Linked DNA regions of Luteolibacter yonseiensis. The protein of the gene in region 2 interacts with the protein of the main gene of each other region in a pairwise test. Links are inferred from orthologs where the notes say so. Each region holds a gene or a part of one and is shown on either strand. Other genes may lie near its edges. The genes, in order: dnaX and dnaE.

What was found.
Region 1: the proteins of dnaE (region 2) and dnaX interact in binary tests that used the Escherichia coli proteins (3 or more experiments, as listed by UniProt). The link is inferred for Luteolibacter yonseiensis from one-to-one orthologs.

The regions. Positions count from the first base shown.
Region 1 is NZ_JAENIK010000013.1:379,242-394,445, reverse strand. What follows is about bases 7,366-10,340. They hold dnaX (DNA polymerase III subunit gamma/tau), read right to left. Parts: upstream 9,742-10,340; coding sequence 7,990-9,741; downstream 7,366-7,989. Other genes in these bases: JIN84_RS22010 (PQQ-dependent sugar dehydrogenase), read right to left, coding at 9,840-10,340; JIN84_RS22020 (DUF2238 domain-containing protein), read right to left, coding at 7,438-7,851. Also shown: JIN84_RS22050 (RbsD/FucU domain-containing protein), read left to right, coding at 1-287; JIN84_RS22045 (hypothetical protein), read left to right, coding at 636-1,316; JIN84_RS22040 (efflux RND transporter periplasmic adaptor subunit), read right to left, coding at 1,356-2,432; JIN84_RS22035 (efflux RND transporter permease subunit), read right to left, coding at 2,441-5,656; JIN84_RS22030 (endonuclease/exonuclease/phosphatase family protein), read right to left, coding at 5,800-6,816; JIN84_RS22025 (YbaB/EbfC family nucleoid-associated protein), read right to left, coding at 6,953-7,258; more of JIN84_RS22010, read right to left, coding at 10,341-14,801; JIN84_RS23320 (glycoside hydrolase family 75 protein), read left to right, coding at 14,990-15,204. UniProt on the Escherichia coli protein: Part of the beta sliding clamp loading complex, which hydrolyzes ATP to load the beta clamp onto primed DNA to form the DNA replication pre-initiation complex.
Region 2 is NZ_JAENIK010000009.1:8,793-25,045, reverse strand. What follows is about bases 9,725-13,748. They hold dnaE (DNA polymerase III subunit alpha), read right to left. Parts: upstream 13,402-13,748; coding sequence 9,925-13,401; downstream 9,725-9,924. Other genes in these bases: JIN84_RS07715 (GYF domain-containing protein), read right to left, coding at 13,460-13,748; JIN84_RS07725 (HD domain-containing protein), read left to right, coding at 9,725-9,807. Also shown: JIN84_RS07755 (efflux transporter outer membrane subunit), read right to left, coding at 1-222; JIN84_RS07750 (efflux RND transporter permease subunit), read right to left, coding at 219-3,371; JIN84_RS07745 (efflux RND transporter periplasmic adaptor subunit), read right to left, coding at 3,449-4,618; JIN84_RS07740 (TetR/AcrR family transcriptional regulator), read right to left, coding at 4,684-5,298; JIN84_RS07735 (LamG-like jellyroll fold domain-containing protein), read left to right, coding at 5,572-8,289; JIN84_RS07730 (hypothetical protein), read right to left, coding at 8,510-9,193; more of JIN84_RS07725, read left to right, coding at 9,289-9,724; more of JIN84_RS07715, read right to left, coding at 13,749-14,464; JIN84_RS07710 (3-keto-disaccharide hydrolase), read left to right, coding at 14,595-15,203; dual-specificity RNA methyltransferase RlmN, read left to right, coding at 15,251-16,253. UniProt on the Escherichia coli protein: DNA polymerase III is a complex, multichain enzyme responsible for most of the replicative synthesis in bacteria. This DNA polymerase also exhibits 3' to 5' exonuclease activity. The alpha chain is the DNA polymerase catalytic subunit.

The DNA.
Region 1 (15,204 bases), on a different replicon or contig from region 2:
CGGAGATCGAGACGGTGGACATCTCCCTGACGAAGGGTATCCCCACGGTGTTGGACGTGCTCGACCTGCTGACACCGGTTTTCAAGATCGGTCGCATCTGGCAGGCTGAGGAATTCCTCATCACGAACACGCCGGAGACGGTGGACCGCTTCGCGAAATCCTTTGGCGGGATCCCGCTGACCCGCGAGGCGCACGTGGAATTCAAGAAGCGCGTACCGGATGCGATCGGTCTGATCCGCACGGGAGACGCCACCCCGTATGGGAATCTGGTGATCGAGTCGGTGTGAAAAAAACAGAGCGCGGAACTTATTCCACGCGAGTTCCCGGGGGCACCCGCACGGATGAACCGGTGTTCCGCGATGGCGGATTTTTTGTGTGGACGTTGATGTCCGTCGGTTCGTGAAGAAAAGGGATACGGATCTTGTTCCAGATACTGACGCTAGGAAGAATTGACACGGAATTTACACAGGAGCGGCGCATTCCATGATTAAAATCCGACGATGACGGTTTTCAAAACATGCCTTGCCGCTCTTGTTTTTCTCTGTCCGCAGACCTTGCGGGCCGGGGTCGTTGTGAGCTTTCCCGAGCCCGACACTTCACCGGGCGTCGAGGGCCTTTTGAAGTCTCTCTCAGAAATGGCACCGCCAGGGGAGGGGTTTGGAAAGCCGAAGCCCGTTCATCTCAATGGCGTGCTGGCCTACATATCCAAACCTTGGGGGCTTCGCCCTGCGGATCGTGACAAGGACATCCAGAGTTTCGACCAGATCAAGGAAGGGATGACGTTCCGGGAGATCGTGTCCTTGCTCGGGCCCGGAGTGCAGGACAGCCTGTCGGGAGTTGGTATGATTTTTTGGGGCTGTAAGGATGGGAGAGTGCTGGTGACGGCGAGGCCCGGTGGCTCAATTGATGAGAAGACTTCCTATCAAATCCGGCTCCAAGGCAGGGACCAAAGGCACAAGGATGTGGCGGAGCTCGCCAGGACGCTCATCGCCGACATCGAAGTCTCCGGTCAGGAGGTGAAAGTGGCCTTGACGAAGGATTCCGATCAAGCGAAGGCCCGCGAGGTGGTAACCTATCAGGTGGGCGGGATGTTCCAGTGGATGGGCCCTTCCGGTTTCCTGCCACGGGTTGATTTCACGATCGAGAAAATCGAGGGGAACTCGGTGTTCTGCCATTACTACTACGGTGCCTTGCCGGAAGGGCTTCTCCATTATTCGGACAGCGGCAGCATCATTCTCACGCCGGACGGAAAGGGCGGTGTCGGCCAGCCAGCGACCGAGGCGAAGTTGAAGGAGGCCGGGGATGGCGGACGCTGACGAAAGCACGCTTGGGCAGGTGCCATTCGTCGATCCCCCTCATTTCGCCGTCTGCACGGTGTCGCCTTCCTTAAGCAGGGCGTTCGGGTTGACGATGACGGCGGTGTCGGGCGTGAGGGCGGCGGAGGTCATTTCAACGGTCGGGCCGAAGTTTCTTCCGGGTAGGACCTCGACATAATGGACCTTGCCGTCCTTCACCGTGGCGACGAGGGATTTGCCGAGGCGGAGGATGAGGGTGTTGTTCGGCAGGACGTAGGTGTCCGGGGCGGGTGGGAGTTGGAAGGCCGCGGTGCCGGTGAGGCCGGCGGGGAGGGTGAGGGCCTTGTTGTCGATGAGCAGCTCGACGCGCATGGTGCCGGAGGCGGTGTCAAAGCTGCGGCTGGAGCGGTGGAATTTCCCGCTGAAATTCTGGCCGGGAAGCTCGTTGAAGCGGACGTTCGCGGTGCTGTCGTCCTTAAGGCGTAGGGCGAGATCCGGGGTGGCGCTGATGATGAAACGCAGCGAGTTCAACCGGGAAAGACGGTAGAGCCAGCCCTCCGCGGTGGAGGAATCTCCACGCATGCGGTCTCCGCGATCGAAGTTCCGGGCGGTGATGGTGCCGTCGAAGGGGGCGGTGACGTTGGAGAATTTCTGCATTTCCTCGGCGCGTGCGAGTTCGGCACGGGCGAGGCGCAGGGCCGCGTCGGTTTCATTGGCGGAGGAGGTGCGCTGTTCGGATTCCTCGAGCGAGACGGCGCGGGATTTCAGGAGATTGGTGGTGCGGTCCGCGTTCTGGCGGGCGTTGTCGGCGCGGGCGAGGGCCTGCTCGACGGAGGCGCGGGCGGCTTCCACCTCACGGTCGATCTCGGGCGCGGAGATGATGGCGAGGACGTCGCCGGTCTTCACGCGGTCGCCGATGTCATACTTCCGCTCGCTGACGATGCCGGTGGCGCGGGTGAAGAGGGTGGCCTGCTCGATGGGTTCGGTGCGGCCGGGGATTTCATAGGCGACGGCACCGACGCTGGCGGCGGGTTGCACGGTGCGGACGGTCGGGATGTCCGCCTTGTCCTGGGCGGCGAGCGGCGAGGTGGCGGCAAGCAGGGTCAGGAGAGCGCGGGAGACGATGGGAGAATTCATGGAAATTTTCAAATGACGGGGCTGGTGGAGGTTTCCGACGCTTCCGGAGCATCGGCATCTTCCTCCTTTTTGCGGAGTTCGCGGCGGGCGGTGTAGCCACGGACGGCGGCGAAGGCGACAGGGACGAGGAAAAGCGAGGCGAAGGTGCCGAAGAGCAGTCCGCCGATGACGGCGCGGCCGAGCGGGGCGTTCTGCTCGCCGCCTTCCGCGTGGCCGAGTGCCATGGGGATGACGCCGAGGATCATGGCCAGCGCGGTCATCATGACGGGGCGGAGGCGGGTGGTGGCGGCCTCGATGGCGGCGTCGTGTGGGGTTTCCCCCTGGTCCACGCGGTCGCGGGCGAAGCTGCTGACGAGCACGCTGTTCGCGGTGGAGACGCCGACGACCATGATGATGCCCATCAGCGCGGGCACGCTGAGCGGGGTGCCGGTGATCCAGAGTCCGAAGAGAGCGCCTGAAATGGAGACGGGGAGTCCGGCGATGGCGACGAAAGGCAGCGTCCAGGACTGGAAGTTCACGACCATGACCAGCAGGACGAGAAAAGCGGCGAGGCCGAGCCCGCCGATGAGTTCGCCGTAGGCGGTCTCCATGAGCGCGGCCTGGCCGGTGAGCTCGATGATGTTCGCGGGCTTGAGCTTTTTCCGCAGGTCGGTGAGGATGTTTTCGAGATCGGCGGTGATGCTGCCGAGGTCGCGGCCCGAGGCGTTCGCGACGACGGTGAAGGTCGGCTGCAGCGAAGTGCGGCTGACGCTGGCGGGCGAGCGTTTTTCCACGACGGTGGCGAACGACCGCAGGGGAACCGCCGCGCTGCCGCCTGTGGAGGGACGGATGGGGAGATTGAGCAGTTGTTCCACCGCCTTGAGGCTGGCGGGCGGGGCGAGGACCTGGACGTCGTAGGCCGCTCCGGTGGCGGGATCCGACCAGAAGTTCGGCGCGACGGAGCCGCCGCTGCCGAGCGCGGCGAGCAGGGCGTTCGCCGCGTCCTGGGCGTTGATGCCGAAGCTGGCGGCGCGGGCCCGGTCGATGCGCAGGGCGTAGCCGGGCTGGTCGAGCACCTCGCGCAGGGTGACGTCCACCGCGCCGGGGACCTTGGCGAAACGTTCCTTCAGCTCACGGGCGAGGGCGAGGTTGCCCGGGACATCGCGTCCCATGAGGCGCACCTCGAAGGTGGTGGGCGCACCGGAGGCGAGGGTTTGGCTGGTGGCGTCCGCCGGGCGGAAAAAGAACTGCACGGTGGGGAATTTTTCCGCGAGCATGGTGCGGATTTTTTCCACGTAGCCCTCGCTGGGGCCGTGTTCATCCGCGAGCTGCACGAGGATCTCACCATCCGCGGAACTGATGGCCGTGGTCTCCACCCATGCCTGGTTCACGGAGCTGGGGGTGCCGATATTTTCCACAACGAACTGCAACTCCTCCTTGGGAATGAGGCCGCGCACCTCGCGCTGGATGTCCGCCATGACCTGGGCGGTGTCCTCGATGCGGATGCCGCTGGGCGTGCGGACAAAGAGGCGGATGAGGCCGGCGTCGGTTTTCGGGAAAAATTCGCGGCCGGAGTTCAGCGCGGAAAATCCACCGATGGCGGCGGCCACGAGCACGGGGATGATGGCGATCCACTTGTGCCGGAGCAGGAAGCCGAGGATGCGGCCCTGGGTTTCCGCGAGGCGGTCCACGCCGTGCTCGATGGCGTGGTGGATGCGGAAGAGTCCGCCGGGTTTGCGGCCCGCCCGCTTTTTCTCCGCGCGGAGTTCCGCAGGCAGGATGATGGAGGCGAGCGTGGGCACCAGTGTGCGGGCCAGCAGATAGCTGGCGATCATCGCGAACACCACCGCCAGCGCGAGCGGACGGAAGACGTAGGAGGAAGTGCCGCTCAGCAGGAAGATGGGCAGGAAGACGATGCAGATGGAAATGGTGGAAACGAACTCCGGGAAAGCCACCTCCCGCGCTCCGTCGATGATGGCGGTGCGCACGTCCTTGCCGAGGGCGATCTGGCGCTTGATGTTCTCGATCTCTACCAGCGAGTTGTCCACCAGGATGCCGATCGCAAGCGCCAGTCCGCCGAGCGTCATGAGGTTGAAGGTGGCTCCCATGAGGCTGAGTCCGAAGATGGAACACAGAAGCGCGAGCGGGATGGAGGTGAGCACGATGAGCGTGGAGCGCCATGAACCGAGGAAAAGCAGGACCACACAAGCGACGAGTCCGCCGACGAGCAGGATCTCATGCTCCACGCCCTTCACCGCCGCGCGGACGAAGATCGATTGGTCGAAGATCGGCTCGATCTTCATGCCCGGAGGCGCGGAGGCCCTGATCTCCGGGAGGCGCTCCATGATGCCGTCGATGATGTCCACGGTGGACGCGCTGCCGAGCTTGAGGATGGAGATCATGACGGCATTCTGGCCGTTCAGACGGGCGATGTTCGTGCTGACGGCCTCGCCGTCGCGGACGTTCGCCACGTCCCGCAGCAGGATCATTTTCCCCTCCACCGAGCGCAGCGGGAGATCGAGGAACGCCTGGATGGTTTCCGGGCTGGCGTTGATTTCAATCGGAAGCTCGCGGCCTCCCTCGCGCAGGCTGCCGGAGGGCAGGGTGAGGTTCTGGCGGCTTACGGCGGCGGTGATTTCCGCCGCGGAAAGCCCGTAGGCGTTCAGCGCGTCCGGGTCGAGGTCCACCATGATCTGGCGGGCCGCCCCACCGTAGGGCAGGGAGATCCGCATGCCCGGCACGCTCTGGAGCTGGGCCCGGAGGGCGAGGCGCGAGTAGTCGAAGAGCTGGCCGCTGGTCATGGTGTCCGAGGACATGACGAGCTGGACGATAGGCACGCTGGACGGGCTGGTGCGGATGACAAGCGGCGGCGTGGTGCCGGTGGGCATCCGGCGCAGGATGGTCTGGGAAACGCCGGTGACCTGCGACATCGCGGTGTTGATGTTCACGTAGGGCTGGAAACGCAGTTTCACGAGACCGATGCCGTTCGAGGTCTCCGAGCGGACTTCCTGCAGGTCGTCCACGTTGTTCAGCGTGGCGATCTCGGAGAAGGACGTGATCTTCGACGCCATTTCCGCCGCGTTCAGGCCGTTGTAGTTCCAGACGAGAGTGATTTCCGGGCTATCGACGCGGGGAAGGATGTCGGTGGACATCCGCTTCCCGGACATGATGCCGAAGAGCAGGATCAAAATGGCCAGCACCCCGATGGTGTACTTGTAACGAAGTGCGAAGAGGACGATCCACATGACAAAAAAAGAAGGCGCTGAAGCTGTATCAGGGGAACCATTTCCCGCCGGACCAACCTCTCGAAAGAGAGCGGAGAGCAGGTTTTATTCCCGATGATTTTTCCTGCAAAAAGACCCAGATGGGCAAAAAGTCAAACGCTTGTTTAATGTGAGCGTCTTGTGGGCGCGAGAAAATCGGCGATGACCATGCGATGGTCGCTGTTCCGGGTGGCGACGACACGGCTGCGGACCGGGACGAAATGGCGGGTGGCGTAGATGTGGTCGATGCGGAGGATCGGCAGGCGGCGCTGGAAGGTGTTTCCCCAGCCGGTCCCCGCCGCACCGAAGGCGTCCACCAGATCCGGCGCGAGCGTGCGGTGGACGATGTCCGAAGCGGGGGCGTTGAAATCCCCACCCAGAATGGTCGCCTTGTGGGGGAAATGAGTGGATCCGGCGAGGAACCTGCGGGTGACGGCAAGCTCGGCCAGACGGGTGGCGCGGTTCACCCGGTGCGCGGACCATGCGTATTTCCGCCAAAGTCTCAGGTCCGTGGAGGCGCTGGGGAGGTGGATGTTCACAACCTCCATTTCCTGGCCGCCGGGCGTGCGCACGGTGACCTGCAGGGCGCGGCGGTTCCGGTCGGTATTCGGAAGGTCCCGCGTGATCCTCCAGCGGGTGACGATGGCATTGCCCGCATGGAAGCGGAGATCGCCCCGGCCGCCGTAAAGCGTATCCGCGATCTGGCGGGCCAGGTGAGGTTCCACTTCCTGCAGCAGCACGATGTCGGGCTGCCAGACGGCGAGGTCCGCCGCAGGATTTCCATAGATGAAGGTCGAGCAGTTCAGCGTGACGACCCGCAGGGTGGGGCTCCCCTCATAAGGTGCGGCACGGCCGGGCAGGGGGGGCGGTTTCCCGATGTTCAGCAGCGCGTGCGCCTCATCCGCGCCGACGAGCAGGGTGACGGCCCAGACGCCCGCCATGAGGAGGGAGAAGCGGGCGCGCAGGAAATAAAACGCGCCGAGGCACAACAACATCCCGAAGCCACCCCATAGCCAGATGGGCATCACGGTGAAGGCCGCGAACCGGTCCGGTTGCAGCGCGAAGGTGTAGACCGTGAAAAGGTGGAGCACCAGGGAAAGTCCGACCACCAGCCATCCGAGGAAGCGGCAGAAGGTGGACATGCGGGGAGAGAAAATTTTTAAATCCCAAGGATCAAATTCCAAACGGAAGAGGAGAGATGCGGAGCATTTCTTGAAAATACAGCGGCTTCTTCCTCTCCGTTCGGGATTTATGATTTAAGATTCAGGATCTCAGCTCTCACATGCCCGGGATGTTCAGCCCGCCGGTGAGCTTTTTCATTTCCGCGGCGGCGGTTTCCTTACCCTTGGAGATGGCCTCCTGCACGCCTTTGAGCACGAGTTCCTCCAGGAACTCCGCGTCGCCCGGATCGATCACGGACGGGTCGATCTTGATGGAAAGCACGTCGCCGGAACAGGTGGCGATGACGTTCACCTTGCCGCCGCCGACGGAGGCGGTGACGGTCTGGATGGCGAGTTCTTCTTGTTTCGCCGCGAGCCCCGCCTGCATCTGCTGGGCCTGTTTCATCAGTTTCTGGATGTTCATGGAATGATTTAAAAGGAGTTACACGGCCCTGTGCCAGGTTTCGGTGATGGCCGCGCCGGAATGGTAAACGAAATGCAGCACTCGTCTATGTTTAGGTGCGGAGGCTTGGGAGGATGCGTGGAGGGTGAGGGGGCGCATGAGGAGGAAACCTTGTTGATCGAGACTCATCATGTGGAATTTCACGCAACCTTCCTCTGACTGCGGTATTCCCGAACGCCGAGGATGCCGACGGTGGTGATGGTGCCGAGAACCCCGTTGATTTCATCCACCATGGTTTCATGGATGCTCCGCTGGATTCTGCTGCCGAGGAAAACGTCTGATGAAAATTCGGCGATCTCCCACCAGATCGCGGCGGAACAGCCCGCGAGGAATGTGGCCGCCAGCCTGCCGGGGACGGTGGGCGTGCCCATCCAGCGGACGAGGAACGGGATGTTTTTCCAGGCGAAATAAGAAAACGCCAGGCCGCCGGAGAAGTGGTTGATCCAGTCGATCTGCGTGCGGTAGCCTTTTACGGAGGCGAATTCGTGAAAAACGAGCACCGCGACGGGCGCCCAGACCCCGGTGTCACGGATGAGCTGGAGAAGTTTTTTCATCGGCGATGGGTGGGATCGTCCGCGGTCGAGGGCAGTGCCCGGGGACGGATGCCTGATGAGGGGCGTCAGGTCCGGGATCGGTGAAGATGGATTTCGAAAAATCAGGCACGATGAAAAGAGGAACACCAAGGTCCCTTCTCAGGCCACCACTTTTCCTTCGAACTTCACCAGCGCGGCCTGGATGAGCGGGTCGTTGTAGAAGGCGTCCTCGGTGATGCTCGGTGCGGGTGCCACGGGTTCCGGGGCTTTTTCCACGACGGGTGCGGCGGGCTTCTCGTTCTGCCATGGTGGCGGCTCGGTGGCGGTCGGCATCTCGCTGACTTCCGGTGCCTCGGCGATCATCAGGTCGAAGGCGGAGAGCCCTCCGGTGATGCGCGGTTTGGTGGCGACCGGGGCGGATTCCTCCACGGCTTTCTGCTGCGGAGCGGGATTCCATTCCTTCGCGACGGGAATGGTGGAAAGGTCCGGTTCGGACGCTGTCGCGGGTGTGGGAACAGGCGTAGGTTCCGGAGCAGGTGCTGCAACGGCCGGTGGTTTCGCTGGGGCGGCCGCGACAGGTGTTGGTTCCGGCGCGGGAGTGGAAACCGCAGCGGTTGCGACGGGCTCCGGCGCTGGTTTCTCTTCGGCGGCGACCGGTGCAGGGGTGGCTGGAGGGCTGGCGGCAACAGCGGAAGCGGCTGGACCTGCGGCGCCCCTCGGTGGATCGAGGACGATCGACCCGGCGGCCGGCATGAAATCCGCGCCTTTGGTCAGGACCTTGATCACGTCGGTGATGCGGACTTCCCCCAGCGATTGGATGGCCTTGATGACGCCCAGCTCGAAGTGCAGGCGCTTGTTCGTCGCCCACTTCATGCGGCCTTCCGTTTCGGCGAAGACGTCGATGGCGGAAAGAATGCGGTCCGGCGCGTATTCGTCGGCGGAGGTGAGGAGAGCGGTCCACAGGTGGGCCGGGATGCCTTCGCCGTCGGCGGAGGGATCGAGCTTGGCGACAAGCAGGGCGCGCAGGCAGCCGATGAGTTCTCCGAGGAGTTGGGAAAGCTCGCGGCCGCTCTCGGCTTCCTTCTGGATGAGCGCGAGCGCGGCGGGGTTGTTGCGTGAGAGCAGCGTCTGGGTGAGCGAGGCGACCTTTTCCCGCGAGGTGAAGCCGAAGACGTCGAGCACGTTCGCCTCGTTGATGCTGTCCCCGCAGAAGGAAACGAGCTGGTCGAGCATCGACTGGGCGTCGCGCATGCCGCCGTCCGCGCCTTTCGCGACGGCCCACGCGGCGGTTTCATCGAGGGTGATGCCTTCCTCCCTCGCGATGTGCGACAGGTGCGCGGCAATGGTCTCCGTCGGGATGGGGCGCAGGTCGAAGCGCTGGCAGCGTGAGAGGATGGTGGGCAGGATCTTGTTCGCCTCGGTGGTGGCGAAGATGAATTTCACGTGCGGCGGCGGTTCCTCCAGCGTCTTGAGCAGCGCGTTGAACGCCGCGTTCGAGAGCATGTGGACCTCGTCGATGTAGAAGATCTTGAACTGTCCGCGCGCCGGCGCGAAGCGCACCGACTCACGCAGGTCCCGCACCTGCTCCACGCCGTTGTTCGACGCACCGTCGATTTCCAACACATCCAGCGAGCGTCCTTCCGCGATCTCGACGCAGACGTCCTCGTCCGGGTCGAAGTCCGCGTTCGGCCCGCCGGTGCAGTTCAACGCCTTCGCGAGAATCCGGGCGGTGGAGGTCTTGCCGGTGCCGCGCGGGCCGACGAAAAGATACGCGTGGGCCAGCCGTTTCTGGGCGATGGCGTTGCGTAACGTCCTCACGACATGATCCTGTCCGAGCACGTCGTTGAAGGTTTTTGGGCGGTATTTTCTGGCAAAGACCTGGTAACTCACGGCGCGGAGTGTAGGGATCAAGCCGGGTTTGTCATGACCGACTTTTCACGAATCCGAAAAATCGACGGAAAACCTTGCTGGACAGTCGGTGATGGATTCGGAAAAATGGCCGATGTCTCTCATTGCCTTCCGATTTCCAGCCGCATGAACTGGCTTGGGCCCGCACCCACCGGCAGGGCCGACCGGACCTTCACCGTCTCGGTGCCGTCGCCGTTGTCCTGCGGATACCCCGTCAGCGGCACGGCATCCTGCCAGGCACCGCCCGCCGGTGTGTCCGATGTCCGGGTCAGGTAGGTCAGTCCGGGCATCGCGGGGCGGGGCCTCGTGTAGGAGGAGGTCAGGTAGAGTTGCCCGTCGATGAACTCCACGTTCACATCCGGAAGGATCGAGGAATCAGAAACCAGCGGATCGCCGCCGAGTCCTCCTTCCAGCAGGTTCGCCAGGCCGTCCATGTCCGGGTCCGCGTTGTCACCCGCAGCGGGGCCGTTCGCTGCCGCGAGTCCTCCGAATGCAGAGATTTTCCACTGATGGTAAGGGGTGTCCAGCACCCGCACGCGGGCGATTGTGGTGGGACCGGTCGAGTAGCCGGTCCCTTGGGCCAGCAGGACGGTGGCATCCAGCGGTCCGGTCACGACGGAACGGTTGATCGGATTCACCACCACGGTGGCAACGCTCCGGCCTGCGGGGATTTCGAATCCGGCCAGTGCCGGACTCAGGTTGAAATCGGTGTCCAGCACCGCCTGGCCCGAGCCTTGGATCAGCGAAAGAGTCACCGGCAGGTCCGCAGCGGTATCGCCTGTCCGCGTGATCGAGATCGCTCCCGCGTCACCCGTGCCTTTCTGTGCGGTTCCATCGCTCGTCGCGATCTCGACCACACCGGAGTTCCTTCCCATCATGGCGATGTCGCTCGCTGAGACGGCGGAGGAATAGACGCGGAGATCGTCCAGGTAGCCATTGAAGTGATCACCCGCGGTGGATCCCGGTGTCTTGGTGCCGATGTAGAGCGGGTTGGTGGTGGTCGGCATCGCCACGGTGCTGTTCAGCACGCCGACCTGCACACCGTTGACGTAGAGACGCATGGCCGTCCGGTTGTAGGTGGCGGCGAGGTGGGCCCAGTTTTCGGTCGCTGGCAGGTCCGCTTCGATCCGGCCGACATTCTCGATGTCCCAGACCAGCTTGCCGTTTTCCGCCAGCAGGCGGTATTGGTTGTCGGTGTTGCCCTTCTGGAGGATGCGGCGGTTGCCGCTCCAGTCTTCCGCCCATACCCATGCGGTGATCGTGATCGCCGAGGTGGGGTTCAGGCTGGAATGGTTCGCCACGGTCACACTCTGGTTGACTTCGCCGGTGAAACGGATCGCTCCGCCAAGCCTGCCTGCCGCCGACCAGGCCGGAAGCGGGTCCGTCAGGGTTCCCGTCAGACTGTTTCCGGCGCTTTCGAAGGCTGTCGTCCCGGAGGCTTCATTGAATTTCCACCAGGCGGCGAGATCGCTGGAGACACCTTCTCCCGTGATCGCGAAGGTGGTCACCGGTTCGTCCGGATCATCCGAGAGAATGGAAACCAGCGCGGTCTTGATTCCCGTTCCCTGCGGTGAGAAGCGGATGCCGAACGCCGTGGAGGCCCCACCGGCAATGGTGCCGGTCCCGGGCTGGAGGGAAACCGGGAAGGAGGCCGCGTCGGGTCCGAGGACGACCACCCGTGGTGTTCCTGTCAGGGTGAGCGGTGCGTTGCCGATGTTCGCGATGGAGAAGGTGTGCGTCACGCTGGCGTTGGTTCTCACGCCGCCGAAATCCGTCACCCCCGGCAGATCGCCCGGGGTGAAATCATTGTTCGGGATCATCATGGTTCCCGAGCGGACCACCACTTCAGGTGCCGGCGGGCCGATGTCCGGAGTGACCGACCGGACATCGGAGTAGGCGGACGTGACATACACCGCGTACGCCGCCACCCGGTAGTATTGGGTGGTGAAGGGTTCCGCGTTCAGGTCGCTGTAGGCGCGCACGCCGGAACCCACCGTACCGATGCGGGTGAAGTTCACGTTGTCGGTCGAGCGTTCGATGGAGAAACCGCTCTCGTTGTCCGAGTTGTCCTGCCAGGAAAGGTCCACCCTCGTATGGGAACGGGCGACCGCGGCCAGCAGGGAAGGCGCTTCCACGTTCTCCGTCGGCAGGGATTGGATCCATGCGGCGAGCATCGCGACGCCCTGCTCGTCGACCTGGTTTTTTGCCAGCGGCGGCATCTGGTTTTCTCCCACGCGGTTGACCCGATAGTGGAGGATGGAGTCGGGCAGGTTCTGCGGCACCACGACCCTTGCGTCGGGATTGCCGAGATTGTTCACGACGGTGCCGTAGTTGATGCCCTGAAGGCTGAAGGGCGTCTGGAAGCGGGCGTCCCAAAGGGCGTGCACACCACCCGGGCGGTGGCAGTTCGAGCAGTTCGCGTCCAGGTAGGAGCGGGCCCGTGTCTCAAGGGAGGCGGTGGTGTCGCCTGCGGGAACCAGCTTCGGGAGTGCCGGGATTTCCGAATCATCCGGACCGTTGTGGAAAAGCCCGGCGTGGCTCCAGGCTCTCAGCTGGTTTTCCAAATCGCCGCCATGATAGCGGGTGTCGAGATTCAACTGCCGGCTGCTCAGTCCCAGCACACCGCCGGCCTGGGAGTTATGACAGGTGACGCAGTCCTGTCTGCTCGGGTAATACCAATTCTGGCGGCGCGTCTCGATTTCAAACTTCGCGGTGGTGGTAGGGCTACCGGTATGGGCTGTCACGGCGAGGCCGAAATGGAGCTGTGCGGGCAGCGCCAGCACCGTGCGGGAGTATTCCCTCCAGTCGGAACCGTTGGCACTGGAATAGGCGATGAAGGTGTCGCCCTCTCGCTTCATGCGCAGCCAGGTGTTCGGATAGCTCACCAACGGCTGCGGAGCCGGCGGGTAGAGCGCGGTGGCGTTGCCACCGGTCGTCGCCCGGTATTGGAATTCGTAGCCGCCGTTGTTATTGTTGCGCGCCGCGTTGCTCGGGAAAACCAGCGCCATGACGTGGCGGGCGTTCGGTGCCAGCGAATCGCGGACCATCAGCCCGGTTTTCGTATAAAGATCGGCCTGCGTGACCGACTCGACGCGCACCGAGACATCGAAGTCGCCGGTGCGGAGTTGGCTCGCGAAGTGGAACTGGTCGCTGGTTCCCCAGATGTCCGTGCCGCCCGCCTTGATGGTTATGAAACTTCCCTCCCGGGTCGTCGATCCCGCGAGCGCCGGGCTGCCGATGTCCTGGCCGGTGAAAGCACCGAGAGAGGAGGTCTGGATCGGGATGCTTTCCGTCAGTGAGGAATCCAGCAGGTCGGCATCGCTCTGGTCGGCGCGCCACTTGTAGGTCGCGCCATAGACCGAGCCGTCCGCCTTCTTCACGATGAAGCGCGTCTCCAGCCGCCTGCGCACGGCGGGATCGAGGTCGCTCACCGGCAGATCGAAATGTTTCACGAGGACGCTGCCGGTGGGGAAATCCCAGTCGCCCTGGGCAGTGAATCCCACGGTGGTGCCGTTCGGGATCGCGGCGTAACGGCTTTTCACGGCATGGTCGGACCAGAACGGAGCGTTGATCTGGTACGGCAGCAGGCGGGGGCTGGGAACCAGCGCCGCCGTGTCGCTGAAGAAGCCGGTGGCGCTGAGTGTCGAGGGCAGCGGGGTTCCGGGAGGCGCGCCACCGCGTTTGAGCTTGAAGATCCGTCCGTCCACGCTGCTGAGCTGGCACAGGTAGATTTCCCCATAGGCATCGAGCCCGAAGGAACCCAGCCCCCGGTAGTCGTTGCCCGAATTCGGTCCAGGCCCGTCCGGCAGGGTGGCCAGCAGCACTTTCTTCGCCGGGCTGGTGCTTTCGTCCAGATACCAGATCCGCCCGCTCATGTTATCCCCGAAGATGTATTTACCGATCAGTTCCGGAAATTGGGTGCCCCGGTAAACGTAGCCGCCGATCACGCAACTGCCGTCCTCTGTTCCGTGCGGGTAGTCGATGATCGGACGCTTGTTGACGCCGATGTAGGGTGCCGTGAGGTCGCGTCCCGCGCCTTCGATCCGGTTCCACTGGAAATTCAGTCCCGCCGCATCGCCCGGATCGATGACGCTGACCTCCTCACGCGTGTCCGCACCCACATCGCCGATGAAGATCCGGCCCGTGACCGGATCGATGGTCATCCGGTGCGGGCTGCGCAGGCCGATCGCGTAGATCTCCTCCAGCGAGTTCGGCTGGCCCACGAACGGATTGTCGTTCGGCACGTAATATTGGGGCCAGTTCGGACTGACCTCGTTCACAGGGCGGAGCGTCGGCGCGTGGCTGACGGAGCCGCCCCGTTTGTCGACATCGATCCGCATCACGCAGGAAAAAAGGCCGCGGTCGATGCGCTGGGTGTTGGTGAGATCGGTGTCGTCGCCATTGGTGATGTAGAGGAATCCGTTCTGCGGGTGGAAGAACACCCCGCCGCCGTTGTGCCAGACGCTGATGTCCTTCTGGTCGATGACCACCGCCTCGCTGGCCTTGGGTGTTTGGAAATTCCCGTCCAGAACGAAACGGGAAAGCCGGTTGCGGTTCGGAGTATTGGTCGGCGGACGGGTGGTGGCGCTTCCGAGCACCGGTCCCAGGTCTCCCGTTCCTCCCTGGATCCCCCCGCGCCAGACGTACCACACGTAAATCTGCCGGTTGGTTTCGAAATCCGGATGCACCGCGAGCCCCAGCAGCCCGGAATCGTCCCAGCCCTGCACGTTCGCGGACAGGTCCACGACCAGCGTCTTCGTGGTGACGGCGGGGTCGTTGTCGAACGCCCAGATCTTGCCCTCCCGTTCCCATACCAACAGCTTGTTCGTTCCCGGGATGTGGGTGAGCCCGAGCGGGTTCAGAAAAGAGAGGTTGGGAAAGGCGGGCACCGTGGACCAGTCCGAAGCCACGGCGGGTGCTTCGGGCGGCAGGATGCCGTCATAGTAGGCTCCGACGTCCGGGCGGATCAGTTCCCCTTGGGACAGGCCCGCGCCGCAGAACAACGAGAGTAGGGTGGATAACGCGGTCACGCGCCAGGACGAGCGGGCTTTTGATTGGGACATGTGGGTTTTTCAAAAAAGACGGGGCCTGTGGAACGGGACGCGTTGGCACCCGCCACTCCCATGTTCCCTTGGAGGGTTTGTCCATGGATAAAAACGTTTCAGTTGTGACGTATTCGTCACCTGATGGATCCGCAAAACTTTGTCGGACGGGGATTGATGGTGAACGGGAAATGGCTAGGGTAGGGGAAATGAACGAACCACGGGAAACGAAAAACCAACGGAAACGGGCGGTCCGCTGGTTCGGAATAAAAGATGTGATCTACCTGGGCATCATCGGGGTGGGTATCGTCGCCGGGCTGAACTCCGCGAAAGTGAAGCGCGGACTGAAGGAAATTTTCGCGCCCAAGCCGGCGGCGGCCTCGGTGGACAAGGACGACATTTTCCGCCAGGCGGAGGCGCAGAT
Region 2 (16,253 bases):
ATTGTTCGCCAGCGCCTGCTCCACGAGACCATCGAGGGTTCCGTCGTTGTAGAGTTTCCACCAGGAACGGGGTTTCGGCAGCGAATCCGGCGAGCGCTTTGTCCAATCCACCCCGCCGTTCGAGAACGACACGGGAAGATTGATGACGGGCGTCTGATGATCCGGCCCGAGAGGTTTGCAGGCGGCGAGAAGGAGGAATGTCAGAAGTGAAAATGATTTCATGATTGGATTTCCGGTTGTGGTTTCTTCACGCCCACCCTCTCGAGCACAACGTAGAAGATCGGGGTGAGGAACAGTCCGAAGAACGTGACGCCGATCATCCCGGCGAACACCGCGACGCCCATCGCCGTGCGCATCTCCGCGCCCGCGCCGCTTGCGACGACCAGCGGGAACACACCCGCGATGAAGGCGATGGAGGTCATCAGGATGGGACGCAGGCGGAGCCTCGAAGCCTCGACGGCGGCCTCGACGACACCCTTGCCTTCCTCGCGCAGCTTCACGGCGAACTCCACGATGAGGATCGCGTTCTTCGCGGCGAGGCCGATGAGCACGATCAGGCCGATCTGCGTGAAGATGTTGTTGTCGCCATCCGTGAGCCAGACGCCCGTCATCGCGGCGAGCAGGGCGGTGGGCACGATGAGCAGCACCGCGAAGGGCAGGCGGAAGCTCTCATACTGCGCGGCCAGCACCAGGAACACCAGCATGATGCTGAGCGGGAAGATGACCATGCCGGTGTTGCCCGCGATGATCTTCTGGTAGGTCAGGTCCGTCCAATCCAGCACCATGCCCTTCGGCAGTGTCTCGGCGGCGATTTTCTCCATGATGGCCTCGGCCTGGCCGGAGCTGTATCCGGGGGCGGGGCCGCCGTTGATCTCCGCGGCGGAGTAGCCGTTGTAGCGCATCGCGCGGTCGGGACCATAGGTCTCGTTCACCTTCATCACGGAGCCGAGCGGCACCATCTTGCCGTCCAGGTTGCGGGTCTTGAGCTTGGTGATGTCCTCCGCGTTCGTGCGGAATTTGGCGTCCGCCTGCGCCACCACCTGGTAGGTCCGGCCGAAGCGGTTGAAGTCGTTCACATAAAGCGAACCCAGGTTGATCTGCATCGCCTCGAAAATGTTCCCAAGCGGCACGCCCTGCTGCTTGGCCTTTCCGCGGTCGATCTCGGCCTCAAGCTGGGGCGTGTTCACGGTGAATCCGGAGAACGCGCCGGCCAGTCCCGGCGTCTGGTTCGCCTTCGCGACCAGGGCCTGCGTGGCGGTGAAAAGCTCGTCGTAGCCGAGGCCCGCACGATCCTCCACGTAGAGTTTGAAGCCGCCCGTCGTGCCCAGTCCGTTGACCGGAGGCGGAGGAACGACGGCGATGAACGCGTCCTGGATTTCCGAAAACTCCTTGTTGAGCTGCGCGGCGATTTCCGGACCGGACATGCCCTCCCCCTTGCGGTCTTCGAAGGGCTTGAGGTTCACGAACGCGATGCCGGAGTTCGGGCTGTTGGTGAAGCCGTTGATGGAAAGCCCGGGAAACGCGATGGAGTCGCTGACGCCGGGGTGCTTGAGCATGATGTCACCCATGCGCCGGATGACCGCGTCCGTGCGCTCCAGCGAGGCACCCTCCGGAAGCTGGGCGAAGGCGACGAGATATTGCTTGTCCTGCGCGGGCACGAAGCCGGACGGCACTTTCTTGAACACCAGGAAGGTCAGGGCGATCAACCCGGCATACACGATCAGCGCGATGGCGCTGCGGCGGATCAACCGCGCCACCCCGGCGGAGTATTTTTCGGAAGCCCACTCGAAGAAGCGGTTGAACGGGCGGAACAACCAGCCGAGCCCCTTGTCCATGACCTTCGAAAGCCCGTCCTTCGGCGCATGGTGGTCACGCAGCAGAAGCGCCGCGAGCGCGGGGGAAAGCGTGAGCGAGTTGAACGCGGAAATCACCGTGGAGATCGCGATGGTGATGGCGAACTGTTTGTAGAACTGGCCGCTCAGGCCGCTGATGAAAGCCGTGGGGATGAACACCGCGGACAACACCAGCGCTGTCGCGACGATGGGCCCGGTCACCTCTCGCATCGCCCGCCGCGTGGCCTCCACCGGTGAGAAACCGAGGGCGATGTTCCGCTCCACGTTCTCCACGACCACGATGGCGTCGTCCACGACGATGCCGATGGCCAGCACGAGGCCGAACAACGAAAGCGCGTTGATCGAGAAGCCGAGCATGTGCATGACCGCGAAGGTGCCGACCAGCGAGACCGGCACGGCGGCGAGCGGGATGATCGAGGCCCGCCAGGTTTGCAAAAAGAGGATCACCACCAGCACCACCAGCAGGATCGCCTCCAGCAGCGTGTGCACCACCGCGTCGATGGAGTGCCGGACGAAGACGGTCGGGTCGTAGGCGATCTTGTAGTCGAGGCCATCCGGGAAATCCGCCTTCAGGGTTTCCATGGTCTTGCGGACATTGTTGGAGAGCTCGATGGAGTTGGAGCCGGGAAGTTGGAAAATGGGAATCGCGACGGCGGTCTTGTTGCTGAGCAGCGAGCGCAGCGCGTATTCGGACGCGCCGAGTTCGACGCGCGCGACATCCCGCAGCAGGGTTCGTTCGCCGTGCTCGCCGATTTTCACGACGATCTCCTCGAACTCCTGTTCGGTGACAAGACGCCCCTTCGTGTTGATCAGCAGTTCGGTGTCCGCCGACTGCGGGTTCGGCTGCTGGCCGACGGCTCCCGCCGCGACCTGGACGTTCTGTTCACGGATGGCCGCGACCACGTCGCCGGAGGTCATCCCGCGCGCCGCCACCTTGTTCGGATCCAGCCAGATCCGCATCGCGTAGTCGCCGGAGCCGAAGAGCTGCACCTGGCCGACGCCGGGCAGGCGGGTGAGCACGTCACGCACCTGCAGCGTCGCGTAGTTTCTCACGTAGATGTCGTCGAAGCGGTTGTCCGGCGAAAGCAGGTGGACGACCATCGTCAGGTCCGGCGAACTCTTGATGGTGGTCACGCCCAGCCGCCGGACTTCCTCCGGGAGCTTCGGCAGCGCCTGCGCCACGCGGTTCTGCACCTGCACCTGCGCGTCGTCGGGATTCGTGCCGAGCTTGAAGGTGACCGTCAGCGTCATCACGCCGTCGCTGGTCGCCTGGGAAAACATGTAGATCGAGTTTTCCACCCCGTTGATCGATTGCTCCAGCGGCGTGGAGACCGTTTCGGCGATGGTTTTCGGGTTCGCGCCGGGGTAGACGGCGCGCACCACGACGGTGGGAGGAATGACCTCGGGATACTCGCTGACCGGCAGCGTCCAGAGGGAGATCGCCCCGACGAGGAAGGTCACGATCGATAGCACGCCCGCGAAGATCGGTCGTTTGATGAAGAAGTCTGAGAAGTTCATGGCAGAAAATGGGCGTGGTTCGCCTGTGATTGGTAAATGAGGGGCTCGCCGGGGGGAGAGGGGGGAGGATTATGGGATCACTGGAGCTGTGGATCGACCTTCGCACCGGCGGCCACGCGCTGGAGGCCGTTGGTGATGACGCGGTCACCGGCGGCGATGCCTTCGCGGATCACGCGCTTGCCGTCGACCACGGGGCCGAGTTTCACCGTGCGGTAGGCCACCGTGTTGTCCGGAGCGACGGTGAAGACGTATTTCTGGTTCTGGTTGGTGCCGATGGAACGCTCGTTGACGAACAACGCGGGCTCCGGGGCGCTCACCGGAAGCCGCACGCGGGCCGACAGGCCGGGGATGAGCTTGCCGTCGGGATTCGGGAAAACCATCCGCAGCACGAGGCTGCCGGTGCCTTGATCGAGGCGGTTGTTGGTGGACTCGATGTAGCCGCGCCGCGAAAACTGCTGCTCGTCGCTCAGCTCCATTTCCACCGGCACCCGACCTTCCGTGGTCACGATCCGGTTCTCCCTGCTGAGACGGTTGAAGGTCAGCAGCGTCGCCTCGTCGATGTCCGCATAGACGTGCACGTCGCCATCCGAAACGATGGTCGTCAGCAGGGTGCCGCTGCCCGGCGAGCCGGAAATCAGGTTGCCGGCCGTGACATACGCCCGGCTGACCCGTCCGCTGATGGGGGCCTTCACCTCGGTGTATTCAAGATCCAGCCGCGCGTTCGCAAGCGTGGCTTCGGCTGCGGCGAGGTCCGCCTTTTCCTCGGCGAGCTTCGATTCACGGACGTCCGCCTCCTCGATGGAGACCGCGCGGGTGGCCAGCAGGTCGGTGGTGCGCCGCGCCTGGTTCTCCGCGATCTTCACCCGGACCCTGCCCCGCTCCACCACCGCCGCGGCGATGTCATACTGCGCCTTGTACCAACGCGGATCGATACGGAACAACACCTCCCCCTTCGCCACCGTCTGGCCCGCCTTCAAACGCACCTCCTCGATGTGTCCGGAAACCCGTGGCCGCACCTCCACCGACTCGATGGCTTCGACCCGGCCCAGCAATTCCTGATGATCCACCACCGTCCGCTGCTCGACGGCGGCAATGGTCACCTTCGGCGGCGGCATGGCGACCGGAGCGCCGCCTTCCTCGGCCGCGGTGGCACGATTGGTGAAATGATAGGTGACGGCTCCGAGGCCGCCCACCACGGCGAGGGCGGCGATCGGTGACCAGAAGCGGGAGATGATGATTGGATTCATGGCGATATTCGTAAGCGTTTGATTTGTAGTTGACTATTTAGTAAACAATAAATTGCGAAAATTTTTTAGCCAGCGGTTGCCGCCTGATAACCGACGAGCATGTTTCTCGATGTCTCGGGCAGGCTTTGGAGGTAGCTGAGATCGTTGTGAATGCGTGCCTGGGCGAGGCTGCCCTCAAAAAATGAGAACAGGCATTTCGCCATTTTCGCGGCATCGCCAGGAGCGATCAGCCCCTCCGCCTGCGCGTCACGAATGGCGGACTCGAAGTAACGAAGCTGCTGGCCGAGGATCTCCCGGGCCTTTTCACTAACGGCCTCGTCCTCACTGCTCGTCTCGGAACCTACTGAAAAACAAGGACAACCCAGTACCTGACCGTGTTCCTCCTGAACCTCGATCTGGCCTTCGTAAACCGTCCTCATGAAATCCGAAATGCGGTCCAAGGGCGCGGACGAGGCGGAGAAAATCTTGTCCCATGTCTCTTTCCCACACGCATACCAGCTCTCGTGGAGGGCAGCGGCGGCGAGGGCGGACTTGGAGTCGTAGAAGTAATAGAAGCTCCCCTTCTTGACTCCGGCCTTTTCGCAGATGGCGTCAATGGTCAGCACGCCGTAACTGCGCTTCCAGATCAGATCCAGCGCAGCCTCCAGCAGGCGTTCTTTGGCGTCGCTCTTGCGTCCCATGCGTTTTTAATAGTTTACCTTTTAGTCAAATTCAAGGGATTTTTTTCGGAGACGTTCCCCAGCGTCCACGAAACTACCCGATTGAGTGGTGGAAAGGATTCAAAATGAGTCGTTTCCGCTCCCCCCCGATCATGGGGGCAGCTTTCCCTTGGGAGGATGAAGGTTCCGGGCGATGATCCAACCACTGATCCACGGGCACCCAACCCGTTGCCCCCTCCTTTTCCAGAGGCGGCCCCCCGGGGTCTGAAACCCACTGAAAACCCGCTTCTCTCCATGACCCCGCCCTGCCGTATTGTCTCCACATTTTTCAAGGTCGCCCCGCTGCTGTGGCTCGGGAGCGTCGCGCCGTCGCAAGCGCTGAGCTACACCATCGGCTACGTTTTCGAGGACAATGCCGCGAAACGCGCGGAAATCACCGCCGTCATGAACGAAGCGGTGGCCATCTACAACGCCCAGACCAACATCGACGTCAACATCAACGTCGCGTGGCATCCCGGGGTTCCAACGGCTGAGGCGAGCTACAACGGCGAACTGAAATTCGGCGGTTCCATCAGCACGCAGGTCGCCCTGCACGAGATCGCCCACTACCTGGGCAGCGGCACCACGTGGCAGTGGGAGAACCAGTTCGACGGCGGTGGCATCTGGACCGGTGCCGCCACCCGGAACCTCATCAAGCTCTACGATGGTCCGGGCGCGGAGCTGCGCCGCTCCGGCGTCCACTATTATCCGTATGGCTTCAATTACGGCAGCGAGGACAACCCCGTTGCCCGCCTGCGCCTGCCCCGGCTCATCCAGGCGATGCGGTTCGACATGGGCTTCCAGGATGGTGATGGAGACGGCATGTCCGACGAGTGGGAGCGCTACAAAACCGGCTCCACCGCCCAACCGGCGGCCGGTGACATGGACGGGGACGGCATCTCCAACTACGACGAATGGTGGACCGAGAGCGATCCGGCCCGGGCCTGCCCGGTGAGAAACGGCCGCACCTACGTCCTTCGCTCCCGCCTCAGCCAGAAAGTGATGGAAGCCGCCGACGCCACCGCGGGTGCGAACGTCCGGCAGAACCCTCTTTCCGGCTCGGATTTACAAAAATGGACCGCCACCTACGTCGGCGGAGGATACTGGAAATTCCTCAACGCCGCCAGCGGGAAGGCCCTCGAGGTGGCCGCCTATTCCACCGCGGCCGGTGGAAACATCATCACTTGGAACGACACCGGCGGGACGAACCAGCAGTGGCGCATCCTCCACTACGGCGGCATCTATTCGAAGCTCTTCAACCGCAACAGCTCGAACATGATCATCGACGTGGAAGGAGGACCGAACGCCACCGGCAATGGAACCAACATCTCCCAATACTATGATGACATCAACGCGCTGAACCAGGAATGGGTCTTCGACGAGGTCGCCCCCCCCGAGCCGCAGGGCACCCTGATGGCACAATTCAAGCTCGATGGCAGCGCGCGGGATGTCAGCGGGCGCGGGCTTCACGGCACCGTCTCCGGCGGCGTGAGCTACTCGACTGGGCGGGTGGACGCCCAAGCCGCGACCTTCAACGGCACGAACGGATCCATCGAGTTCCCCGCGCCGGTGGACACGAATTTCACCCTCGCCTGCTGGGTGAAAACCTCCGCCACCGCGGGAACCGGCCAATGGTACCAAGGCATGGGCCTCATCGACGGAGAGGTCGGCGGAGTCGCCAAGGACTTCGGACTCGCGCTCGTCGGCAACAAGGCCGCGTTCGGCGTGGGAAATGCCGACATCACCATCACCTCCACCGTCGCCATCAATGACAACGTCTGGCACCACGTGCTCGCCACCCTCGACACCGGCTCGGGCGCGATGAAACTCTACGTGGACGGCTCGCTCCAGGCCAGCGGCAACGGTCCGACCGGAGCCCGCACCGCCCCCGGCAAAATGCGTCTCGGCAGCATCGGGGGCGTGACGGGTTTCCTGAATGGCAGCTTGGATGAAGTGCGGATCTACAATAGAATCCTCGGTCCCGCCGAGATCACCCACCTCGCCACCGTCGGCCAAGCCGTCGTCGCCCATTACCCTCTCGATGGAAACGCCGGCGATTCCAGTCCCTTCAACAACCCCGGCACCTCCACCGCCATCACCTACGTCCCGGGAAAAATCGGAAGCCAGGCAGCCCAATTCGATGGCACCGGCAGCTTCATCCGGATCCCCGCCACCGCCAGCGGCGATTTCACCCTCAGCTGGTGGATGAAAACCACCGCCACCGGAGCCACCGGCCAATGGTATGCGGGAAAATCCATCATCGATTCCGAAATTCCCGGAGCCGCGGCGGACTGGGGCGTCGCCCTCGTCGGCAACAAGGTCGGCTTCGGCATCGGCAATCCGGACAAGACCATTCTCTCCACCACGGCCGTCAACGACGGGCTCTGGCACCATGTCACCGCCACGCGCGTCAGCGCGACGGGTGCGATGAAGCTCTACGTCGACGGCCAGCTCCAGGCCAGCGACACCGGACCGACCGGACCACGCAACGCCGCAGGAGGCATCCGCCTCGGCAGCACCCTCTACGGCGGGGCTTTCTTCGCCGGGGCCATCGATGACCTGAAAATCTTCAATCATCCGATCACCACCCCCGGTGACATCTGGCGGAACCTCCACTTCCAGGACCCGGTCAATTCCGGCGCGGCCGCCGATCTCGCGGACCCGGATCACGACGGCATCCCGAATCTGGTCGAGCGCGGCCTGGCCCTCGATCCCACCGTGCCAAATGCCGCGTCCGCACTGCCTGTCATGGTCAAGGACGGAGAATTCCTCCGGCTGACCTACACGCGCAGCCTTGCCGCCACCGATCTCCAGTGCCAGGCCTTCTGGAGCAGCGATCTCACCACCTGGTCCGGCATCGGCATCAACGATCAACCCATCTCCACCCAATCGACGTACCAGATCCGGGAAGCGAGCATCCCTTTGGGCAATCTGGACCCGGCCCGCGGGTTCATGCGCATCCAGGTGAAATAGAGCGGTCCAAGGGCGCGGTGGACATCATGCCGGTTTCCATACCACCGGAGGGTCGGACTACGGCCGACCTGTCAGACGCCGGGCTGGCGCGAATGTCGGAAAGGCCGAACCGCGGCGGCATTCTATTGCTTCCCGTCGTTGCGGCCGGGCCGGCCGTAGTCTGACTCTCCGATTCCTCGACCGTCCTTCGTGATGGGATCGAAACGACCTTTTCCCAAGATCACTGGTTCCAAGCCAGCGAGGAATTGTGACTGATCACCGTGTAATTCTTGCCCTCATAAGTGCCGTTGGCGGTTTCGGAATAACCCGCCACGCTCAGCACGAACAACCCCTTGCCCTCCGCTGTGAATTTCACCACGCCCTCGGCATCCGCCTTGAGGTCGACTTCTTTTCCATCCGGCTTGATGAGTGTCAGCTCGGCTTCCGGCAACGGTTTGCCTTTGAAATAAACCGTCGCTTTTCCACCTTCCGCAGCAGGCACGATGTCCAGCACCGAGACAGGTGTCACGGCCGCACCAGCCACCTGCCAACGGGCGTAGAACTGCGGCCAGCGGGCGCTCGCGGGCTTCTTCTCCGTCGCGGGCTTTTCCATCACGGGGAATTTCGTGGAGATCACCGATGCTTCGGCAGGCTTGGCATCCTTGAGCAGGAAGAAGTCGGCCCCTTTCTCGACCGTGATCTTTCCATCCTTGGTATCCGCCACCTTCGGCAGTTCCAACTGGTCCAGGTAGCCGGGGGATTTCTCATACTCCGTCCCGACCTCGCCGAACCTTACCAGGAGTCTTCCCTCCAGCGTCTCGATCCACACCGAGTGGGCGGATGCGGCATTCATCGAAAACGCGGTGATTGCGGCGAAAAGGACCCGGCGGGAAAAGCGGAATGGCAGGTTTGGAATGAAAGTCATGGGGTCAGACTATCGGACGCGCACGTTTCCCCGCCAGCGGCTGCTTGCGTATTTTCGACTGTCGGTTGCGCAGGAATCAAACCAACATCCCCGGCATGAGTTCCTCCCGCTGGTGCGATTTCGACAAATTGACCGCCACCGTCAGCAGCCAGTTCCACGGTGGTCCGCACTCGGCCCATGGACCGGATCACTGGAGGCGCGTCGAGCAGAACGGACTTTGGCTCGCCACCCAAACCGGCGCTGACATTCTGGTGGTGCGGTTGTTCGCTTGGTTCCACGATGCGAAAAGGGAAAACGAATACACCGATCCACAACACGGTCGCCGGGGCGGAGAATATGCTGCCAGCCTGCGGGGCGTGCTCTTCGAGCTTGATGACGCCGCTTTCGAATCATTGGTTTATGCCTGCACCTGGCATACGGACGGAGAGTTTGCGGAGAACCCGACCATCGGCACCTGCTGGGATGCGGACCGGCTGGATTTGGGACGCGTGGGGATGATCCCCTCCAGCAATTACATGAGCACGCCTTTTGGAAAGGAAGTCGCGGATGCCGGATCGTTTTATCCGTTTCTGGACAGGATCCGGCTATCGTCAGGAGACTATGAAGCCACGTGACCGGGTGACGGTTCCAGTCCAGATGTGAAGGGTGATTTCGCATTTGTGGTCCGGCCTTTTGAGACGTTTTCCGGACGCACGGAAGATGCCATAAATGGCAAGACTACGTGCAAAAAATCACTCCTCCAACCACCGCCCGAGCGCTTCTTCCAAGTCATCGGAACGTTTCACATTGTAGGATTCTCCGGCGGCCACCGTGATCCTGCGGCCCGCGCTGTTCTGGAAATGCAGCAGCACCGGCGTGGTTCCGGGGTGCTCGGTGAGGGCGACCTTGATGTCGATGAGGTCGCGCTCGCTGTGGCGGGTGGTCCAGAGCATGAGCTCGACCGGTCCCTTGTTGTTGCCCGACGCACGTCTCGCCTTCAGTTCTCCCACCTCGTTGCCGGTGATGCGGCGGCCCCCGGTGCGGTCGTCCACTTGGATCGCCCCCTTGAGCCTGATGATTTTCCCGGGTTCCAGCAGACCAGCGTCACGCGCGGGGACGAAGGTTTCCCCCCACAGCATGATTTCCGCGCTGCCGGTGAAATCTTCCAGGACCAGCACTCCGAAGGGCTTCCCGGTCTTCGTGGTCTTCGCCTCGAGCGAGCGCACCATGCCCGCGAAGGGGAATTTCTCGCGGGGATTGCTCAGGTCGAGATCGTCGATGAGCCCGAGTTTGCGGTATTTGCTGGAGTCGATGACATTGCGGAACTTGTCCAGAGGATGCCCGGTGACATAGAAGCCCAGCAGCTCCTTCTCGTGGGCGAGGCGCTCGTCCTTGCTCCACTCCGGAACGGCGGGTTCCGAGCGCTGCGACTTTCTCTTCGCAACGGGGGCGGCGAAATCCATCGCATCGAACATCGAGACCTGGCCGGACGCCCGGTCTTTCTGAACCAAGGATGCGGACGCGACCACCTGCTCGAGCCGCGCGCAGATCCCGGCCCGGGTCTCCTCGGTCCAGTCGAGGGCTCCGGCCTTCGCGAGGTTTTCGAGGATGCGCTTGTTCACGGCCTTCGAGTCCAGGCGCGAGGCGAAGTCGTCGAGGGTGTTGAATTTTCCGTTTTTCTCACGATCCGCGATGGCCAGGGCCATGGCTCCTTCCCCGCAGTTCTTGATCGCGGCGAGACCGTAGCGCACGCCCTTGGAGCCGTTCGGAGTGACCTCGGGAGCGAACCGGAGCTGGGACGCGTTCAGGTCCGGCGGCAGGATCTCGATGCCCATGCGGTGGCATTCGGCCACGAAAACGCCGATCTTGTCGGTATTGTTGATTTCGTTGGAAAGCAGCGCGGCCATGAACTCGACCGGATGGTTCGCCTTCAGGTAGGCGGTCCAGTAGGAGATGTGGCCGTAGCAGGCGGAGTGGGATTTGTTGAATCCGTATCCCGCGAACATGGCAATCTTGTCGAAAATCTGGTCGGCGAGCTTTTTCCCGATGTTGTTGGTCTTCTCCGCGCCCTCGACGAATTTGGCGCGCTGTTTTTCCATTTCCACCGGGTCCTTCTTACCCATGGCGCGGCGGAGAAGGTCGGCACCGCCGAGCGAGTAACCGGCCAGCACCTTCGCCGCGTTCTGGACCTGCTCCTGGTAGATCATGACGCCGAATGTGTCGCCCGCGACGGTTTCCAGCAACGGGTGCTCGTACATCGCCCGCGTGCGGCCTTTTTTCACGTCCAGCATCTGGTCGATGAAGACCATGGCTCCCGGGCGATAGACGGCGAGAAGGTCGATGATGTCGTCGATTTTCTCGATGGCATACTTGCGGCAGGTCTCGACCATGCCGCCGGATTCAAGCTGGAACACGCCCATCGTCTCGCCGCGGTTGAGGAGTTCGAAGGTCTTCCAGTCCTCCAGGGAAACCTTCTCGATGTCGAAATCCGGCGTGTGCCTGCGGATGTGGTTCACCGCCTCCTGGATGACGGTAAGGTTCTTCAGACCGAGGAAGTCCATTTTCAGGAGACCCACGTCGGTGATGGCCTTCATGTCGTACTGGGTGACGACTTCCCCTTCGTTTCCCCGGGTCAGCGGGACGTGTTCGTCGAGCGGCCTGTCACCGATCACGACACCCGCCGCGTGGACGCCCACGTTCCGCGCGAGTCCCTCCAGCTTGGTGGCGTAGCTCCAGAGCTGCTGGTAGGTGGAGCTGCTCTCGATGAGTTCCTTCAGCTCGGGCTTGGACTCGTATTCGTCCTTGAGCTTGATGTCCGGCTTCGCCTCGATGAGCTTGGCGATGCGGTCGCCCTCGCCATAGGAAATGCCCATGACGCGGCAGACGTCGCGCAGCACGCTCTTCGCGCCCAGCTTGCCGTAGGTGATGATGTGGGAAACGCTGCGCTCGCCGTATTTCTCCCGGACATACTGGATGACCTCCGTCCGGCGGCTCTGGCAGAAGTCGATATCGACGTCGGGCGGGCTGACACGCTCGGGGTTGAGGAACCGCTCGAACAACAGGCCGAACCGCATCGGGCAGATGTTGGTGATCCCCATGGCGTAGGAAACCAGCGAGCCCGCCGCCGATCCCCGGCCCGGCCCCACCGGAATGTCATTGTCCCGCGCCCACTGGATGAAGTCGGCGGTGATGAGGAAGTAGGAGGCGAAACCGAGTTGGTTGATGGTATCCACCTCGTATTTCAGACGATCCGCGATTTCCGGGCTGTTCGCCCGCTCCTCGCCGTAGCGGCGGACGGTGCCCTCGCGGCAGACACGCATCAGGTATTCCTCGCGCGGGCTGCCGTCCGGCGTGCCGAACTGCGGGTATTTTTCCGAACTGGTGGAATCCAGCTTGATGCTGACATTGCAACGTTCGGCGATTTCCAGAGTGGCATCGCAGGCACCCGGAATATCGGCGAAAAGCTCGCGCATCTGTTCGGCGGTCTTGAAATAGACCTCCGGCGTGTAGTGCATGCGGTTTTCATCGATGAGCAGGTGCCCGGTGCCGATGCAGATCATCACGTCGTGCGCCTCGTGATCGTATTTGTTCAGGAAATGGACGTCGTTCGCTGCGACAGGCTTGAGGCCGAACTCCGCCGCCAGCTTCAGCAACGACGGCGTGACAAGACGCTGGGGTTCAAGACCGTGGTTGTGGATTTCCACGTAGGTATTCTCCCTGCCGTAGATGTCCACCAGTTCTGCCAGCGTCTCGCGGGCCTTTTCCTCGTCACCGGCGCGGAGCCACTCGTTCACCGGGCCGGAAATGCAGCCGGTCAGACAGATGACTCCTTTGGAATATTCGCGCAACGCGTCGCGGTCCACACGCGGTTTGCCGTAGTAGAGCCCTTCAAGGTTTCCCTTGGAAACGAGCTTGCTGAGGTTGTTCCAGCCCTCGTTGGTCTCCGCGAGCAGGGTCATGTGGGTCGCTCGTTTTCGGCCCACGAGGTCCTTCTTGTCCTCCATCTTCCCCGGCGCGAGGTAGATCTCGCAGCCGAAGATGGGTTTCACCCCGGCCTTCTTGCACTCTTGGTAGAACTTGATCGCACCGTAGAGGTTCCCGTGGTCGGTCATCGCCACCGCAGGCATTCCGAATTCCTTGGCTTTTTTCGCAAGGTCCTTGATACGGACCATGCCATCCAGCAGGGAAAACTCGGTATGTAAGTGAAGGTGTACGAAAGAATCTGACATCGGGACGGCGCGAATCTAGCCAGACCGCCGGAGAGGGCAAGCGGCGGCTGGCGCGAAATTACACTCCGCGGTTTCCTGTCGAAAGCACGGGGGTCTGCGTGCCGGGATGGTCCTCCGCCGCACGATGGCCGTATTGCAGCCAGCGGTAGGCCACCACCCACGCCAACGACGCCACGGGGATGGCGAAAAGCAGTCCCACACAAAGGGCCAGCATGCCCGCCAGGATGATGAAAATCGTCAGCAATGACAACACGAACAGGCTCAAACGATTGTTGGTGGTGAGGGATGAGCTGTAGCGGAGGGATTCCAGCACCCCCAGATTCCGATCCACGATGGCGGCCCGGTAAAAGCCGAAACGCAGGGCCAGGTAGATCCCGGGCACGATGAACAACAGGAGTCCGAGTCCGACCATGAGCGAGTAGAGGATGGTGGCACCGATCGCCGGAAGCAGTTTTTGTCCTTCACCGAAAAGCATGCCGATGGAAAACTCACGACCTGAAACCAGATTCAGGGTGATGCGGGTGAATCCCAGCGAAAGAAAGATCGCCAGCACCTGGTTTCCCAGAAAGTTCAGGGGACTGCCCGTTTGATAATAATAATTCGACGTGAAACCGCTGCTTCCGTCGTAGACCTGATGGGTCGTTTCCCCCCACCCCATGGCGACATCCACCGCCCCTAAAACGCTGCCGACCGCCATGGTTATCGCGAAATAGATGATTCCGATCAGCAGGATCATCCCGAAATTCCTGACCGTGAGATCCAAGCCGCGTTTCGCACAGGCCATCACGTTGATCGGATCGCTGCCGGGAGGTATCTCATCCAGCGCCACACCCGCCTCGCCCGGGACCGGTGGAATCCATGAGCTGGCCGGAGTGCTGTAAGGGTCCGCCGTCCGGGTCGAGAATTCAGGAACCTGCGCCGCCGGAAGCCAATCCCTCATCGTCGAGGTCCAGACCAGATCCTTCGCCGGATCCAGCGTGCCATTTTGCAGCAGCTCCGCCAGATGCCCGCGGCTCACGGGTCCGTTCTGTTTTCCGTCCTTTGCGTAGTACCAGTCGCTCATCGGTTGATGCAGTAGCCGATCCACCCTTTGTTAGCAAGAACCGGACCGCCACAGGGGGAACAAATTTGCCGGAACGGGGAATGGGTTTCTCTTGATAGCCGGTCTGGTTCCGTGGCGTAGTTTGCGAACCATGAAAAAACTGTTTACCATGTTTGCCGTGATCGCCGCGCTCGTCGCGCCGCTGTCTGCCGCAGGAACCGAACCGGGCTTCGTCTCCCTTTTCGACGGAAAAACCCTCGACGGCTGGAAGGTCAACGAGTCCCCCGAAGCCTTCTCGATCGAGGATGGCGCCATCAAGGCGAACGGCGACCGCTGCCACCTTTTCTATGACGGCAAGGTGAACGACGGAAAATTCAAGAACTTCGAGGTCCGCCTCGACGTGATGACCCGCAAGAATTCCAACGGCGGATTCTTCATCCACACCACCTTCCTCAAGGAAGGCTGGCCGAGCGGCTACGAGGTCCAGGTGAACAACACCCAGAGCGATCCACAGAAATCCGGCGGCCTCTACAACACCGTGAAAAACCTCGAGGCTTTCGAGGACGACAAGTGGATGGAATACGTCATCATCGTCAAGAACGACAAGGTGAAGATCAAGGTGAACGGCAAGGAACTCGTGGACTACGAGGCCAAGGAAGACAGCAAGCTCCTCCCTGACGGCGGCACCTTCGCCATCCAGGCCCACGACAAGGGCAGCACCACCCTCTACAAGAACATCCGCGTCAAGGTCCTGAAATAAGCACCTTCCGCGAAACCGGCGGGTCGTTTTTGAAAAATCACGCTTGAATGCCCAATCCACCGGGGTTGCATTCGGGCGTGAACGACCTGCCGCAACGCTCCCTCCACGACCTCGGGTTTTCCGAGCTGTCCGAAGCGTTGGGCCGTGGCGGCGTCATCCCCCACCACACCAAGGCCTTATGGCGCGCCCTGCACCGCGAGGGTGAACTGGATCTCTCAAAGCAGGATTTCTCCCCGCCGCTCGCACGCTGGGTCGAGGAATCCGTAGGCGAAGGAAAACCGTTTTTCCTGGATGCCCCCACCGTCGTCGACGAGATCCGCAGTTCCGACGGACTCACCCGCAAGTTTCTTCTCCGCCTGACGGACGGCCAGACCATCGAGACCGTGCTCATGGGCTACGACGGCCGCCACACCGTCTGCGTCAGCACCCAGGCCGGTTGCGCCATGGGCTGCGTCTTCTGCGCCACCGGCCAGATGGGATTCGTCCGCCACCTCCGCCCCGGCGAGATCGTCGCACAGGTGCTCCACGCCCGCCGCGTCCTGAAATCCATCAATCCGGAAAGGCGCGTGCGGAACATCGTCCTCATGGGAATGGGCGAACCGCTGCACAATTACGATTCCGTCATCAAGGCGCTCTCCAGCATTTCCGACGTCCGGGGTATCGGCATCGGTCCGTCGAAAATCGCGATCTGCACCGTCGGCGTCGTCCCGAATATCCTGCGGCTCGCCGAGGAAGGCCAGCCCTACCGGTTGGCGGTCAGTCTCCACGGCTCCACCGAGGAGGAACGCTCCGCGCTCGTCCCCGCCAGCAAACGCTGGTCGCTCGCGATGCTCGTCGACGCCTGCCGGAAGTATGGAGAAATCACCGGCAAGCGCATTTTCTTCGGCTGGACACTCATTGCGGGCAAAAACGATTCGCCCGAGACGGCCCGGCGGTTGGTTGAATTGCTGAAGGGAATCGACGCCCACATCAATCTGATCCCGCTGAACCCCACCGGCGGCTTCTCCGGCACCGAGAGCGATTCCGGCCACGAGTTCCAGAAAATCCTCC